DNA from 2 places in the Mesorhizobium captivum genome. Region 2 is predicted to be linked to the other one. Evidence: riboswitches for the same ligand, from Rfam matches in the RefSeq annotation. Region 2 holds a riboswitch; the other holds the start of a gene.
The links. Region 2 has a riboswitch for S-adenosylmethionine ahead of metX (homoserine O-acetyltransferase MetX). Riboswitches for the same ligand answer to the same signal wherever they lie in the genome.
Positions count from the first base shown of each region.

Region 1: linked by a shared signal. The riboswitch ahead of RFM40_RS25355 (O-succinylhomoserine sulfhydrylase) and the one ahead of metX (homoserine O-acetyltransferase MetX) in region 2 are both predicted to bind S-adenosylmethionine.

Region 1 is NZ_JAVIJB010000036.1:23,166-26,572, reverse strand. Features, by position in the region: gene RFM40_RS25360 (ceramide glucosyltransferase) at 1-716, shown strand, start outside; gene RFM40_RS25355 (O-succinylhomoserine sulfhydrylase) at 754-1,941, opposite strand; SAM riboswitch at 1,997-2,074, opposite strand; gene RFM40_RS25350 (2'-deoxycytidine 5'-triphosphate deaminase) at 2,285-3,379, shown strand.
Region 2 is NZ_JAVIJB010000011.1:88,047-91,453, forward strand. Features, by position in the region: gene RFM40_RS12120 (prephenate/arogenate dehydrogenase family protein) at 1-651, opposite strand, end outside; gene hisC (histidinol-phosphate transaminase) at 658-1,761, opposite strand; SAM riboswitch at 1,921-1,998, shown strand; gene metX (homoserine O-acetyltransferase MetX) at 2,091-3,260, shown strand; gene metW (methionine biosynthesis protein MetW) at 3,352-3,407, shown strand, end outside.

The DNA.
Region 1 (3,407 bases), on a different contig from region 2:
ATTATGTCCAGCATCTGATGGCGGCCTGGCGGCCGGATACCGGCCTCGTCTGCTCGACGCCGATCGGCTCGCGGCCGGATGGGTTTTGGGCCGAAGTCGAATGCGCCTTCCTCAACACGCTGCAGGCGCGCTGGCAATATACGGGCGAAGCGCTCGGCCTTGGCTTCGCCCAAGGCAAGAGCATGTTGTGGAACAAGCCGATGCTCGACGCGAACGGTGGCATCCAGGCTTTAGCCGCCGAGATCGCCGAGGACGCGGCCGCCACCAAGCTGGTCAACGGCTTGGGACTGCGCGTCAATCTCGTCGCGTCGCCCTTCGAACAGCCGCTCGGCCAGCGCACGTTCGCCGAAATCTGGTCGCGTCAGGCGCGCTGGGCGCGGCTGCGCCGCGTCACTTTCCCGCTGTTTTTTGCCCCCGAAATCCTGACCGGCGTGGTTATGCCGCTGATTTTCGCGCTGATAGCGGCGGCAAGCGCCGGCGTCAGCCTCCCCACCACGGCGCTGTGTGTGCTGGCGATCGCTTATGTGCCGGAATGCCTGCTCGCCTGGTCGAAGGGCTGGTATCTGTCGCCGCGCAGCGTGACCGCCATGATCGTGCGCGACGCGATGCTTCCCGCCGTCTGGGTGCGCGGCTGGCTCAGCGGCGCGGTCGAATGGCGCGGCAACGCCATGACCATCCACACCAAGGCATTGACCGAGCTGGAAGAGATTGCCTGAGCCTCGCTCAGGCGCTCTCTCGATCGGCCTGGGGCGGCTACTTCGCCGCTTTCAGCGCTTCGTCGATATCGGCCAGCAGATCGTCGGCGTCCTCAAGCCCGACAGACAGACGCAGTGTTCCCGGGCCGATGCCGAGCTCGGCGCGCGCCTCGTCGCTGAGGTTCTTGTGCGTCGTCGTCGCCGGATGGGTGATCAGGCTCTTGGCATCACCGAGATTGTTGGAAATCAGCACGATGTCGAGCGCGTTCTGGAAGGCGAAGGCCGCCTGCTTGCCGCCCTTGACGTCGAGGCAGATCAGCGTCGAGCCGCCCGACATCTGCTTCTTTACGATATCGGCCTGCGGATGGTCGGCCCGGCCCGGATAGATGAGGCGGGCGATCTCCGGCCGTCCGGCCAGGAAGTCGGCGATCTTGCCGGCGCTTTCCGTCTGCTGGCGCACGCGCAGCGGCAGCGTCTCAAGCCCTTTGAGCAGCGTCCAGGCGTTGAATGGCGACAGGCTCGGGCCTGTATGGCGGAAATAGTCGTGCAGGTTCTCGTCGATCCACTTCTTGTCCGACAGGATGACGCCCCCGAGGCAGCGGCCCTGTCCGTCGATATGCTTGGTCGCCGAATAGACCACGACATGGGCGCCAAGCTGCAGCGGCTTCTGCTGCAGCGGCGTGGCAAACACATTGTCGACGATCACGCGTGCGCCGATCGATTGGGCTAAAGCGGCGACAGCGGTGATGTCGACCACTTCCAGCGTCGGATTGGTCGGGCTTTCCAGGAAGAACAGCTTGGTGTTCGGCTTGACCGCCTTTTCCCAATTAGCGATGTCAGTGCCGTCGATCAGCGTCGCCTCGATGCCGTAGCGCGGCGCCAACGTCTCGACCACCCAGCGGCAGGAGCCGAACAGCGCCCGCGCCGCAACGATGTGGTCGCCGGCCTTGACGCTGCAGAGCAGTGCAGCGCTGACCGCCGCCATGCCGGAAGCGGTGGCGCGCGCGTCTTCCGCGCCTTCGAGCGCGCACATGCGCTTCTCGAACATGTCGACGGTCGGATTGGCGTAGCGCGAATAGATGAAGCCCGGCTCCTCGCCCTTGAAGCGGGCTTCCGCGGCTTGCGCCGTTTCGTAGACATAGCCCTGGGTGAGATACATCGCCTCGGCGGTCTCGCCGAAACCGGAACGCAGCGTTCCGCCATGCACGAGTGCCGTCTGATGCTTCCAGTTACGCGTCTTGGTCATCGCCCTGCTTCCAAACACAAAAAAACCGGCCGCGATGTCGCAACCGGTCCATAAGGCCTTGCGGCCAGCGGTCCTTTAGCGACTTGTTTAACGTGGCTGCAAGCCGACCGGCCAAATCACCACGGGATAACGACCCTTTAGACCTGCACTGCGCTTGCGTCAATTGCCCGCTTGATTAAGAGGTTTGTACCAGGCAGGAGCCTGCACCCATGCGCTTGCCCGGCCTTAGAGCAATTCCCGGAAAAGTGTGAAACGGTTTTCCGTCCGGAATTGCGTCAAAACAAAGAGGTAGAGCGGTTCGCCGTTTCCATAAAACGGTGAATTGCTCTAGCGGAGCCAGACCTTGCGGCAGACAGGCATTCTTCCGGATCAGGACATCGCGGCGCTGTTTGAGGCGAATGCGCTGAAATCGCCGCGCGCGCTCGACACCAACCAGATCCAGCCGGCCAGTCTCGATCTGAGACTCGGCGACAAGGCTTTTCGCGTGCGCGCTTCCTTCCTGCCCGGTCCGGATCACCTGGTGGCCGACAAGCTCGACCGGCTGAAGCTGCACGAGATCAGCCTTGCCGAGGGCGCGGTACTGGAAACGGGCTGTGTCTACATCGTACCGCTGCTCGAGAGCCTGGCGTTGCCGGCAGAAGTGTCGGCATCGGCCAATCCGAAGAGCTCGACCGGGCGGCTGGACATTTTCACGCGCGTCATGACCGACCGCGGCCATGAGTTCGACAAGATCGCCGCCGGCTATCATGGCCCACTCTACCTCGAGGTCAGCCCGCGCACCTTCCCGATCGTCGTGCGCGCCGGCTCGCGGCTGTCGCAGATACGCTTCCGCACCGGCAACGCGCTGCTGTCGGAGAACGAGCTGCGCGATCTCCATCGCGCCGAGATGCTGGTCGCCACCGAGCCTCCCAACATCTCCGGCGGCGGCATCGCGCTCTCCATCGATCTCGACGGCGACAAGGACGGCCTGGTCGGCTATCGCGGCAAGCACCATACCGGCTTGGTCGACGTCGACAAGCGCGCCGCGCAGGACGTCGTCGACTTCTGGGAGCCGCTCTACAAGAGCGGTGCCGGCGAGCTCGTGCTCGACCCGGACGAATTCTACATCCTGGTCTCGCGCGAAGCCGTGCACGTGCCGCCGCTCTATGCCGCCGAGATGACGCCCTTCGACCCGCTGGTCGGCGAGTTCCGCGTCCACTATGCCGGCTTCTTCGACCCGGGCTTCGGTCACTCCGCCGCCGGCGGCAGCGGCAGCCGCGCCGTGCTCGAAGTGCGCAGCCACGAGGTGCCCTTCATCCTCGATCACGGCCAGATCGTCGGCCGCCTGGTCTACGAGCATATGCTCAAGCGCCCGCAGGCGCTCTATGGCAGCGACCTCGGCTCCAACTATCAGGCGCAGGGGCTCAAGCTCTCCAAGCATTTCCGCGCCGCGCGCTGATCCATCGTCAACGCCAAACTCTGCTTGC
Region 2 (3,407 bases):
TTTGATGACTTCCGTCTTGGTCACCGATTCCAGGTCGTCGGCGGTGCCGACGATGTTGTAGGCGATGATGTGCGGCAGATGCGAGACGATGGCCAAGGTCATGTCGTGATGCTGCGGGTCCATCGTATCGATGTTCGAGCCGCAGCGCCGCCAGAACTCCGACAGCGTCTCCAGCGCGTCCGGATCGGTGCCCGGCAGCGGCGTGAAGATGCACCAGCGGTTGTCGAAGAGGTCGGCGAAGCCGGCATCCGGCCCTGATTTTTCCGTGCCCGCCAGCGGATGGCCTGGGATGAAATGCACGCCGTCAGGCACATGCGGCTCAATCTGCGCGATGACGGAGGCCTTGGTCGAGCCGACATCGGTGAGGATGGCGCCTTTCTTGAGCGCCGCCGCGATCTCGGCGGCGACCTCGCCGGACGAGCCGACCGGAACCGAGACGATGACGAGATCCGCGCCGCGCACCGCTTGCCCCGCATCGGTCGTGTAGGAATCGCCGAGGCCGAGCTCCTCGGCCCGCTTGAGCGTCGCTTTGCTGCGCGTCGCGATGGCGATATGGCGCGCAAGGCCCTCCCGGCGAATGACGCGGGCGAGCGACGAGCCGATCAGGCCGATGCCGACCAGCGCTATTCTTTCGAACATCGGTGATGCCATGGTGCTCTAGCTTTTCAGGAAACTCGTCAGCGCGTCGACGACGCCGCGATTGGCCTCTTCGGTGCCGATGCTCATGCGCAGCGCGTTCGGGAAGCCGTAACCGGTCACGCGGCGCAGGATATAGCCCCTTGCGCTGAGATAATCGTCCGCGGCCGCCGCCGAATGCCTCTTGTCGTCGGGAAAGTGGATCAGCACGAAATTGCCGACGCTCGGCGTCACGCGCAGCCCGAGCAGGGTCACCTGTTCGCTGACCCAAGCCAGCCATTTCTCGTTATGCGCCACGCTGCGCTCGACATGGGCGCGGTCGCGGATGGCCGCGATGCCGGCCTCGATCGCGGTCGCATTGACGTTGAACGGCCCACGCACCCGGTTGATCGCGTCGACGACATGCGCCGGCCCGTACATCCAGCCGACGCGCGCGCCGCCGAGCCCGAGCTTGGAGAAGGTGCGGGTCATGACCACGTTCTCGGCGCTGCCCGCCAGCTCTATGCCGGCTTCATAGTCGTTGCGCCGCACATATTCGGCATAGGCCGCGTCGAGCACCAGGAGCACGTTCTTCGGCAGTCCGGCATGCAGCCGGCGCACCTCCTGGAACGGCACGTAAGTGCCTGTCGGATTGTTGGGATTGGCGAGGAACACGATGCGGGTCGCCGGCGTCACCGCGGCGAGGATCGCGTCGATATCGGCGCGCTCGTTGGTTTCCTTGACCGCGACCGGCTTGGCGCCGGCGGCCTGGATGTAGATTTTGTAGACCATGAAGGCGTGTTCGGTGAACACGGCCTCGTCGCCCGGCGCGAGATAGGTTTGCGCCAGGAGCCCCAGGATCTCGTCGGAGCCGTTGGAGCAGACGATGTTTGCCGGATTGAGCCCATGCACGTCGCCGATCGCCTCGCGCAGCCGGCGAGCTGAGCCGTCGGGATAGACGTCGAGCTTCGCGGCCACTTCACGCGCCGCCTCGATCGCCTTCGGCGACGGCCCGAGCGGATTCTCGTTGGACGACAGCTTGTAGACCTTCGTCACGCCGGCCGGCGCCGTGCTCTTGCCCGGCACGTAGGCCTCGATGTCCATGATGCCCGCGCGGGGCGTCGGACGTGGCTGATCCTGCTTCATGTCACAAATCCGTCGAGAAGGCCTTCGAGGCCGCAGCGGAAATACAGGCCGTGGCCCCGAATGTCGAGTGTCGGTGCTTGCGCCAAGATGCTGCCCCCAGGATGCTGCCCCCAGGATGCTGCCCGTTGACGAAGCGCGGCGCTGGTCCTAGAAGAGCAGCCGGACTCCCGTGGTGATTTGGCCGGTCGGCTTGCAGCCACGTTAAACAATTCGCTAAAGGGCCGTTTGCAACCTGTAACCGGCTTTGCGAAGGCAGGCCGGTTTTTTGTTGTCCGCTGCCGGCCGGATACCGCGTCAGTGAAATCGATGCGGACTGGATGGGGAATGCGATGGCCACTCAGCGCGCTCTAAGGACCAACAACGAGGCCGACCATCCGTCGAGCCCGGTGTTGCAGTTCGGTCCCGACAAGCCGCTGAAGCTCGATGCGGGCACGGTGCTGTCGCCGTTCCAGGTCGCTTACCAGACCTATGGCATCCTCAACGACGCCCGCTCCAACGCCATCCTCGTCTGCCACGCGCTGACCGGCGACCAACATGTCGCCAACACCAATCCGGTGACCGGCAAGCCGGGCTGGTGGGAGGTGCTGATCGGCCCCGGCAAGATCATCGACACCAACCGCTTTTTCGTCATCTGCTCCAACGTCGTCGGCGGCTGCCTCGGCTCCACCGGCCCGGCCTCGATCAATCCGGCGACAGGCCGGCCCTATGGCCTCGACCTGCCGATCATCACCATCCGCGACATGGTGCGCGCGCAGCTGATGCTGGTCGACCATTTCGGCATCGAGAAGCTGTTTTGCGTGCTTGGCGGCTCGATGGGCGGCATGCAGGTGCTGGAATGGGCCGCCAGCCATTCGGAGCGCGTCTTCTCGGTGCTGCCGATCGCCACCGGAGCCCGCCATTCCTCGCAGAACATCGCCTTCCATGAGGTCGGGCGGCAGGCCGTCATGGCCGATCCGGAGTGGCACGGCGGCAAATATCTCGATTTCGGCAGGCGTCCGGAAAAAGGGCTGGCCGTGGCGCGCATGGCCGCCCACATAACCTATCTGTCGGAGGCGGCCCTTCACCGCAAGTTCGGTCGCAACCTGCAGGACCGCGAGGCGCTCACCTTCGGTTTCGACGCCGACTTCCAGATCGAAAGCTATCTGCGCCACCAGGGCATGACCTTCGTCGATCGCTTCGACGCCAACTCCTACCTCTATCTGACCCGCGCAATGGACTATTTCGACCTCGCCGCCGACCATGGCGGACGGCTGGCCGATGCCTTCGCCGGCACCAAGACGCGGTTTTGCCTGGTATCCTTCACATCAGACTGGCTGTTCCCGACCGAGGAGAGCCGCTCGATCGTTCATGCGCTGAACGCCGCCGGCGCTTCCGTCTCCTTCGTCGAGATCGAGACCGATCGCGGCCATGACGCCTTCCTGCTCGACGAACCGGAACTGTTCGCGGCCATCAACGGCTTCATCGCCTCGGCCGCCCGCGCCAGGGGACTCAGCCTATGAGCGGCTCGCGATCTCTTCGTTTTAGCCGCATTTCTGCGGCGCCGAGCGATTCCGCCTTGGCTTCGAATGCTCTAAGGCCGCAGGTGTTCCCATGAGCGTCAATCGTGCCCAACGTGTCGATCTCGAGGTTATCAACGATCTCATCCC